3 regions of the Chryseobacterium sp. IT-36CA2 genome follow, and region 2 is predicted to be linked to each of the others. Evidence: riboswitches for the same ligand, from Rfam matches in the RefSeq annotation. Region 2 holds a riboswitch; each other region holds the start of a gene.
The links. A riboswitch is a leader RNA that binds a small molecule or an ion and turns the genes downstream of it on or off. The one in region 2 is predicted to bind S-adenosylmethionine.
Positions count from the first base shown of each region.

Region 1: linked by a shared signal. The riboswitch ahead of ACM6F9_RS12295 (SusC/RagA family TonB-linked outer membrane protein) and the one ahead of ACM6F9_RS21195 (TonB-dependent receptor plug domain-containing protein) in region 2 are both predicted to bind S-adenosylmethionine.
Region 3: linked by a shared signal. The riboswitch ahead of ACM6F9_RS11535 (alpha/beta fold hydrolase) and the one ahead of ACM6F9_RS21195 (TonB-dependent receptor plug domain-containing protein) in region 2 are both predicted to bind S-adenosylmethionine.

Region 1 is NZ_CATKPG010000021.1:171,306-174,589, reverse strand. It holds gene pckA (phosphoenolpyruvate carboxykinase (ATP)) at 1-306, shown strand, start outside; gene ACM6F9_RS12305 (hypothetical protein) at 357-794, opposite strand; gene ACM6F9_RS12300 (type II 3-dehydroquinate dehydratase) at 867-1,274, opposite strand; SAM riboswitch class I at 1,519-1,617, shown strand; gene ACM6F9_RS12295 (SusC/RagA family TonB-linked outer membrane protein) at 1,701-3,284, shown strand, end outside.
Region 2 is NZ_CATKPG010000025.1:180,013-183,296, reverse strand. It holds gene ACM6F9_RS21200 (alpha-amylase family glycosyl hydrolase) at 1-1,509, shown strand, start outside; SAM riboswitch class I at 1,770-1,875, shown strand; gene ACM6F9_RS21195 (TonB-dependent receptor plug domain-containing protein) at 1,968-3,284, shown strand, end outside.
Region 3 is NZ_CATKPG010000021.1:13,522-16,805, forward strand. It holds gene ACM6F9_RS11530 (ACT domain-containing protein) at 1-801, opposite strand, end outside; gene ACM6F9_RS11535 (alpha/beta fold hydrolase) at 806-1,744, opposite strand; SAM riboswitch class I at 1,806-1,912, opposite strand; gene ACM6F9_RS11540 (MGH1-like glycoside hydrolase domain-containing protein) at 2,101-3,284, shown strand, end outside.

The DNA of each region.
Region 1 (3,284 bases), on a different contig from region 2:
GGTACAGGAAACAGAATCTCTCTGAAAGATACAAGAGCGATCATCGATGCAATTATTGATGGGTCTATTGATAATGCTCCTAAAACTCAGGTTCCGATTATGAATCTTGAGATTCCTACTGAATTACCAAACGTTTCTACAGGTATTTTAGATCCTAGAGATACGTATGAAAATGCTTCAGATTGGGAAGAAAAAGCAAAAGATCTTGCTTCAAGATATATCAAAAACTTTGAACAGTACTGTGATACTGAAGAAGGTAGAAAATTAATTGCTTCCGGACCTCAATTACAGGAACAAACTATCTAATAGTTAACTAAGCATAAAGAAAAGCCTCATCATTGATGAGGCTTTTTTTATTAATATTTTTTACAGCTTTCAATCAATTCATTTTGTTCATCAAGTTTTAGTACTGTTGATTTGATCGATTCTCCAGTTAGACGTTTTATGATCATAAAATGTTTTGAAAAAAAGTAAGACTCTTCGTCCAATATTTTATCTAAATACTTTGGAGTAGTGAAAGTCATCCAATATTTTGCTTTGTTGGAAAATATAATAGTTACTTCTATGGTATCAGATTCAATATTTTCTATTTTGTCATCTATGTTAATAGAAATTATTTCTGGTTGATTGTTTAAACTGAAATAAAATTTTGAATACCATCTCAGTCTTCCTTCGTCATTCTTAACCCTTACATTATCAGCGTTAATTTCTTCGATAATGTATGATTTTCTTTTTGTTAATTGCCTGGAATATGTCCCAATGCATTTGCAGTAAATCTTATCTTCTATCTTCATAAATCATTTCTAATTACTCATATGCATCTGTGAAAATCTGTGAGATCCGTGGGAAGGATATAAACTATAAAATTATTTCAAACTTAATATAGCCAATCTATACCCATCCATTCCAAAGCCTGATAAAACCGCATCCGTATTAGCAGCTGTTACAGATTTCTGTCGGAATTCCTCTCTTTTATAGATATTGCTGATGTGAACTTCTACTTTTGGTTTACGAATATTTTTTAGACAATCCGCAATTGCGTAGGAATAATGGGTGAAAGCTCCCGGATTAATCACTACTGCATCAAAATCATCCTCCTGAAGTCTGTTGATAAGTTCGCCTTCAATATTAGACTGATAATATTTTAATTCATGAGCCTGAAACTCAGATTTTAAATTTTCCAAATAGCTTTCCATGGAAACAGTTCCATAGATTTCCGGTTCTCTGGTACCTAATAGGTTAAGGTTAGGGCCGTTGATGATTAAAACTTTCATACTATAAAATTAAAAACTTTTTTTAATTAACAGCCAAAAAATTCTCCATTGATTGGCTGTTATTCAATTGAATTATTAATAATGATATTTATCATGTATGTGAAAGTGATAACGATCGTAACTCTTTGTAGTAAGGGATTTTATTAAAAAATTACGTTAATTTTTGAAAAATTATCATGAAAAATAAATAAGTCTACTTGTTTTGTAGACTAAAAGTTTTTAGCTTTGCAACCATATTTCGATCGGCTTATAAAGAAAGATGGAGGGAACTGACCCTATGAAATCTTGACAACCTACCCGTGGGGCAAGGTGTTACATTCAGCCTTTTAAGGAAAAATAAGGATTTGGTTTATCGTATTTATCGATGCCCTTTGCTGACTTTTCTGCAAAGGGCTAAATTTTAATATATGATAAATAAAATTGATTATGATTAATATAAATTTATTCAATTCTAAGGTTTGGATGCCTCCGGTTGCTGCATTTTTTCTGGGAGTAACCAGTCTCAATGCGCAGAATTCCAAGCCTAAAAAAGATAGCCTTAATGAAAAGGAGATTGATGAAGTGGTAGTGGTAGCCTACGGAAAAGCTAAAAGAAACAGCTATACAGGTTCTGTAGCCACTATTTCCAGTGATAAAATTAATAACAGACCCGTAACCAATATCACCAAAGCATTAGAAGGTCAGGTTGCCGGAATTCAGACAACAAGTGCATCTGGACAGCCGGGAGCTGTTTCTACCATTCGAATCAGAGGGATTGGCTCTATCAGTGCTTCAAGTGATCCTTTGTACGTAGTAGACGGAATTCCTTTTGACGGGAATCTGAACTCTATCAGCCCAAGCGATATTGAATCCATCAGTGTTCTGAAAGATGCTACAGCAAGTGCTTTGTATGGTTCAAGAGGAGCTAACGGGATTATCATCATCACCACAAAATCAGGTAAAAAAGGAGAGGCAAAAGTCAATTTTAATATCAGTCAGGGATTTTCCGGAAGAGCGGTGAAAGACTATGAACAGGTTAATACAGATCAATATTTCCAATTGTACTGGGAAGCATTGAGAAACGGATATCAATCTGGGAAAGTGAATGCTCAGCAAGCTGCTCAGATGGCAACGGGCAACCTTGTTTCTTCATTGGGTATCAATCCATATGGAACAGCTTATCCAAAACCGGTAGGAACGGATGGAAAGCTGTTACCGGGAGCTTCACCGCTTTGGAATGATGACTGGAGAGATATTTTGCAAAGAGTAGCTTCAAGAAATCAGGTAGACCTTGATATCAGCGGAGGAAGTGAGAAGAGCAATTATTTCTTTTCCCTAGGTTATCTTGATGATAAAGGAATGGCCATTGAATCAGGATATAAAAGATATAATACCAGATTGAAGATCAATTCGGAAGTGAAAAAATGGTTGAATGTTGGAGTGAACTTAAATTATACGAACAGTATTCAACAGGCACCTACTTCTTCAGATAACACTTCTAGTAATATCATCAATGCCGCAAGGTTTATTCCTTCATTCTATCCTTATTATGAAAGAAATGCGGACGGAAGTTATATTTTAGGATCTGATGGAAACCCGGTTTATGATTTCGGAAAATACAGACCTACAAGTGCACTTCAGAATCAAAATGCTGCTGCAACACTGTCATTAGATAAAAACGAAAATAAAGAAGACAATTTCTCTGGAAAAGGATTCATGGAGCTTACGTTCCTGCCGGAACTGAAATTCAAGACAAGTTTCTCTGTTGATTTGGTGAATTACAACGGACATTATTATTCAAACCCATTGCTGGGACAAGGAGCTGAAATAGGAGGTTCGGTAACAAAAAGCAATAGCAGGACACTTTCTTATACTACGAGTAATATTCTGACTTATGATAAAAAATTTGGAAAACATCATGTGAATGCTTTGGCAGGTCATGAATTCTATAAATATGACTATCAGACGATTTCCGGAACAAGAACCCAGTTCTCACTGCCTTACTATTATGAACCTGACGCGGCTTCGCTG
Region 2 (3,284 bases):
GAATTTGTAGATCTGTGCCACCAAAACGGAATTGCTGTGATTCTGGATGTAGCGTTTAACCATGCTACAGGACGTTCTCCTTTGGTAAGACTTTGGAATATAGACCCGGATGGAGACGGCTATGGAGATGTAGCGGCAAACAATCCTTACTTTAATCAGGTTCCGAAACATTCATATAATGTATTCAATGATTTTAACCATACAAGTCCTTCAACGCAATATTACGTTGAAAGATGTCTTGAACAATGGCTGAATGAATATCACATAGACGGATTCCGTTGGGATTTAACAAAAGGATTCACTCAAAGCTGTTCTGAAAATGATGAAACGTGCACCAACGCCTATCAGCAGGACAGAGTAGATATCATGAAACACTACGCAGACAGACAATGGGCTCTGGATCCGAACTCTTACATGATCTTCGAACACCTTGGAACAGATGCAGAAGAGCAGCAATGGGCGAATTACAGAATAGCAGAAGGAAAAGGCGTTATGCTTTGGAATAAACAGACAGATCCTTACAATCAGAATACAATGGGATATCAGGAAAACAGCAATTATGACCGTATGAACCACAGTCTCCACGGCTTTACCAATATGAGTGCTGTAGGCTATGGAGAAAGCCATGATGAAGAAAGACTGATGTTTAAAAATCTTGCATACGGAGCTACCAACGGAAGTTATAATGTGAAAGATCTGAATACCGCTCTTGAAAGAATGAAAACTTTCGGTGCAACCTTCTTCACGATTCCAGGTCCGAAAATGATCTGGCAGTTTGGCGAATTAGGATATGAATTCAGCATCAACAGATGTGCAAATGGTACTATCGACAGCGGCTGTAGAACAGATGAGAAACCTATTGCATTTACCTTAGGATATGATACGAATGCAAACAGAAAAGCGGTGTATGATACCTGGGCTAAAATCATCAATATCAGAAACAGTCATCCGGTTTTTAAATCTAAAACGTACAGTATAGAATCCAATAACCTTACGAATGATCCTAATGGTCTGATCACAAGAATTTATGTGTATGATACAACTATTACAACAGGAACAAAGAACATCGTAGTATTAGCGAATTACACTACTTCTGTGCAGAATGTAGTCCCTTATTTCCCATACACAGGCCAGTGGCAGAATCTGATGGATGACAGTATCTCGAATGTAGTCTCCACAACGGCTCCAATTACTTTACAGCCAGGCGAATTCAGAATCTTTGGAAATTATGCAGGTACTTTGTCAACAGCAGATACCAATGCTGCCAACAAATTATCCCTTCAGATTGCAGATAATCCTGTAAAAAACAGAGTTGCTAAATTCGTTTTCAGCAAAGCAAAAAATGGAGAAATTTTAATTTTTGATATGACCGGTAAAAAACTTGATTCATTCAAACTTGATAGAGAAAATGGTACCTATGACGCGAAAATCAGTTATCCCGCAGGAACTTACCTTGTACAGCTTAAATCGGATACAGGAATTGCGATTCAAAAGATGATCATTAAATAAAAGCGTTTAGACTTATAAAAAATATTGAATATCTTAAAAACCATTAAGAAGGATTTAATAAATAAAGTAGAGTTAAGCTGAATCATTCTGATTTTTAAGTTTAAAGCGAGGCTTATCTTAATACTCTTAAACTCTTATTAAATCTTAATGGTTCAAAAATAAAAGTGTAAACAATTTCTATAAAATAATAAAAGGCAAATTTGCAGTATTGCAGATTTGCCTTTTTTGTACATTTAAAAAAATAGTCTACTTTTGCAGTAGATTTATCAAGAAAGGTGGAGGGATTTGGCCCCGTGAAACCTTAGCAACCTACACGGTTTCAGAAGTGTAAAGGTGCTAATTCCAACCCTTAGGGGGAGATAAGTGAAGTCAATATTCTATATGAATTCCATTTCTTGAAGTCTTGTGTATCTGCGGAAAGATCCGTCGGGCCTGTATTATTAATTGTCAAGAACAAAATGAAAAAATTAAGCACAGCTGTATTATTGCTTGGAGCAATTCTGGTCGCAGCTCAGGAGAGTGAGGAAAAAGGAAAACAAATCGAAGATATTATCATTGTCGGAAACCGTAATGTCAAAAGAACAAAGCTGGAGACACCCGTTCCTGTAGATGTAATTAATATCGATAAAATCCAGAGAAGTTCTCCGCAAATGACTGCTCAGGATCTCCTGAACTATGTGATTCCATCATTTAATGCAGTGAGACAGTCTGCTTCGGATGGCACAGAACATGTTGATCCTGTAACTCTGAGAGGAATGGGACCCGATCAGGTTCTGGTGCTGCTTAACGGAAAAAGAAGACATTCTACATCATTGGTAAATTATCAGAATACAGTGGGAAATGGCTCTGTAGGAACAGATTTAAGTGCCATTCCGGTGATTTCGATTGACAGAATAGAAGTGTTAAGAGACGGAGCGGCTGCACAATACGGTTCTGATGCCATTGCAGGAGTGATTAATATTATTCTTAAAAAAAATGCCGGAGCTTCAGCAAGCCTTACTTATGGATTGACCGGAAGAAATGATGGTGATACTTACCAGGCAGGCGCCAATTACGGAACTTCATTAGGAAAGAAAGACAGTTATATTAACCTGTCTCTGCAATTAAGTCACAGAGGAAAAACGACAAGAACCCAAAATCATGATCTCGACATTTTCGGAAATAATTTTGCGTATGCATTTGCCGATGATCCTGCTGCTGCAAGAGCGGCTGATGATGAGAAGATTAAAGAACGAGGATTAACCCGCGATGATTTTAATTTTCAGATCGGAGATGCCCAAATCAGACAGGGTCAGCTGTTTTTCAATGCAGAATATCCTTTTAATGATAATTTTAAAGTCTATTCTTTTGGAGGATTCAGTATCAAAGAAGGAAAAGGATTTGGCTTCAGAAGACTTCCGAGCGAAACATCCAATGTAGTTTCATCCATTTATCCGAACGGGTTTCAGGCGACCCTCGGATCACAGGTGTACGATGTTTCTTACGCTGTAGGAGCAAAATATAATTTGAATGACTGGTTATTCGACTTAAGCAATACTTTCGGAAGTAACACATTCAATTATAACGTAAGCAACACCAATAATGCTTCTCTGGGAGCAAAATCTCCAACACGATTTTATGCCGGAGCGCATAGCTTCCTTCAAAATACCATTAACCTTGATGTTTCAAAAAATATAAAACAATTCAATATTGCATTCGGGGGAGAATTCAGATTTGAACAATACCAGATCAAAGCAGGAGACGAAGCATCCTATACCCAATATGACATCAATGGA
Region 3 (3,284 bases), on a different contig from region 2:
AGAAACCAGATCAAATCCGTTTTCTGCCAAAGCGTGATAGTTCTTTACAAAATCTTTGCTGGCTGTGTTATCAACAACGATTAAATTTTCAAGTTGATTTTCATTAGAGAAATTAATCAGTTCTTCAACATTCGATGGATGTTCTGCCGTCAAAACCTCATCACTCCAATTGGCATCAAATCCTTTTTTGTTGAAGGCAATTTTCTTTGAGTTGGCTACCGCCACTACTTTCAGGTCTATTTTTTTACGCTTTTTAATTTCTTCTGCAGATTCCAAAACCTGTTGTATCAATGTTTTTCCTACGTTTCCGTGGCCAATGATTGCCAGATGAACCGTCTTTGGTTTTTTGAAAATTTCAGATTCTATGATGTTTCTTGTTTTTTCATCCTGTGAGGAAGTCACTACGATATTTACTCTGTTTTCTCCTGCTACCTGATTCAAAAGCAATGGGAAAACATTGTTTCTTGCCAGTTCGGCAAAGACTTTATTGAAATCTTCTGCTACAAAACCAATCACAGAAACATTATTGATACTATAGATCTGAGAAACTTTTCCAGATTTTCTTTCTTCTTCAAATTCATCAATAAGACAAGCTACTGCTTTTTCTGCATCAATTTCCTGAACCAAAATAGAAATTCCGTTTTCTATGGCTTGTTGTGAAATTACTCCTACACTGATACGCGCTAAGGTAAGCGCTTTAAAAATTCGTCCGTCAATCCCAATTTCTCCCAGAAAATCTTCTCCTTCAAATTTGACAATTGATCTATTTTTTAAGAATTTTATTTCGTTAACCTTTTTCATTACTTTATAAAATATTTTTTATGATATTATTTAATTGTTGATATTCCATTAGGAAGGCATCATGCCCGTGTATAGATTGGATCTCGTGATAAGAAACATCCTTATTTTTCTCTTGTAAGTTTTCAAAACACATTCGGATTTCAGAAGCCGGGAAGAATAAGTCTGTATCTACGGAGATCATGTGCATTCGTGTCTGTATGTTCTCCAGTGCTTCTTCAGCAACGTTTATATTCATCAAGAGATGATTCATCAGTTTGTAACTTTTCAAACTAAATCTTTCGTTTAGTGCATTACCATGATAAACCAGCCAGTCTTCTGATTCCAGGGATTTTTTTTCCTGGTTATATTGGTTTTGAAATCTGTCGTTGAGCGACTGTGGAGTTCTATAACACAACATGGCATGAATTCTTGCTTTCTGTAATGGTTCTTCTTTATCATTCAATAAAAATTTCTGAACCAGACACTGTGCATGAAGCCAGTCGTGTGTTCTGTAATCACAGGCTATAGGAATAAATATTTCTGCAAGATCCGACTGCTTGGCAAGCATTTCCCAGGCAATCCCTCCTCCCAGAGAGCCTCCAATAATGGCATATAAATTTTTGATATGTAAAGCTTCAAGCCCTTTCAGAAATATCGCTGCGATATCTGAAGGAGTGAAGTCTTCATAGTCTTCAATTAAAAAATCGTCATATCCGTTTCCGGGTATATTAAAGCACAGAACGGTATATTTATCGGTATCTACAATCTGATTTTCTCCTACCAACTGTTTCCACCAGCCTTTTTCTCCGGATACATTGGAATTTCCGGTAAGAGCATGGTTGATTAAAATGATAGGGGCTGTAAACAGATCTTTCCCAAAAAGCTGATAGCTTAATGAGATATGGTATTCCTTTTGAGAATAAGTTTGATACGAAAGATTAATATAGTTTAATTCTGTTTTCAATTCTATTAAATTTTAATACAATTGAAAATGCCACAGGAAATGGCTGAAAAAGAACTTCAGTGAGTTATCTGTCCAAAATACTTTGGTAGAACGTAGCACCTTCTTTGCTTGCGCAAAGGGTTGCTAAGGTTTCATAGGGTCTAATCCCTCAACCTTTCTTGATAACATTTTCAATATTTGAATGAACGAATGATGCAAAGGTAGTTCTTTTCTTTTAATTTCAAAAAAAAAATATTTTAATATTCAAAAAAGCCCTTAAACACAAGTGTTTCAAGACTATATTAATAATTATTCAGATGAAAAAAATTGGAATTACTTCTCAAAAAAACTAACTTCGTGGGGAAAAATGATGAGATATGACCGCTGAAAAAGAAAGATTACAAGATACCAAATGGAAAAACTGGGGACCTTATGTAAGCAACCGGCAGTGGGGAAATGTACGCGAAGATTATAGCCCGAACGGGAATGCCTGGAATTTTACCAATCATAATAATGCCGAAAGCTACGCCTACCGCTGGGGTGAAGAAGGCATTGCCGGAATTTCTGATGTAAAGCAGCTTTTATGTTTTGCTTTTTCATTTTGGAACAAGAAAGACAAAATGGTAAAAGAAAGGTTCTTCGGATTGAGTAACCCTCAGGGAAATCATGGGGAAGACATCAAAGAAATTTTTTATTATCTGGATAATACGCCTACTCATAGCTATATGAAAATGGTGTATAAATATCCGATCAATGAATTTCCTTATGATGACCTTGTTGCCGAAAATGGAAAACGCAGTAAAAAGGAACCGGAATATGAAATTTTCGATACCGGAATTTTTGATAATGATGAATATTTTGATATTTTCATAGAGTACTGTAAAGCCGACCACAATGATATTCTGGCCAGAGTAACCATCTGCAACCGAAGTCAGCATGAAGCACCTATTCTGGTAGCGCCTACTGTATGGTTCAGAAACAACTGGAAATGGGGATATAATACCTATAAAGGAGAAATCAATGCTTCTGAGAACGGAAGTATCAATATTGGCCATGATAGTATTTCGATCAAAAAGTTCTATTCCCGAAATACCAATGCACAAAGCGTATTTTGTGATAATGAAACCAATAACGCTAAACTTCATGGAACACCTGCTGCCGAAAACAGCTATTTCAAAGATGGGATCAATCATTTTATTACCCATCAGGCAAATACGATAAATCCCGAAAAGAAAGGGACAAAAGCTTCTTTTCTGATTGACGAAGTTATTGGCGCCGGAGAATCAAAAGTTTTTGAATTCAGACTATGTCCTGATGAGGCGGATGAACCTTTTGAAAAGTTTGATGAAATTTTCAATACCCGACAGGCTGAAGCTGAAGAGTTTTATAAAGACGTTCAGAATGACACTGTCAACGAGGACGAAAGAAATGTTCAGAGACAGGCATTTGCCGGACTTCTCTGGAATAAGCAGTTCTATCACTACAATATTGGAAAATGGCTAAAAGGTGATCCGAACTTTGAAGCCCCGAGAAATTTCAACGAATACGTAAGAAATACAGA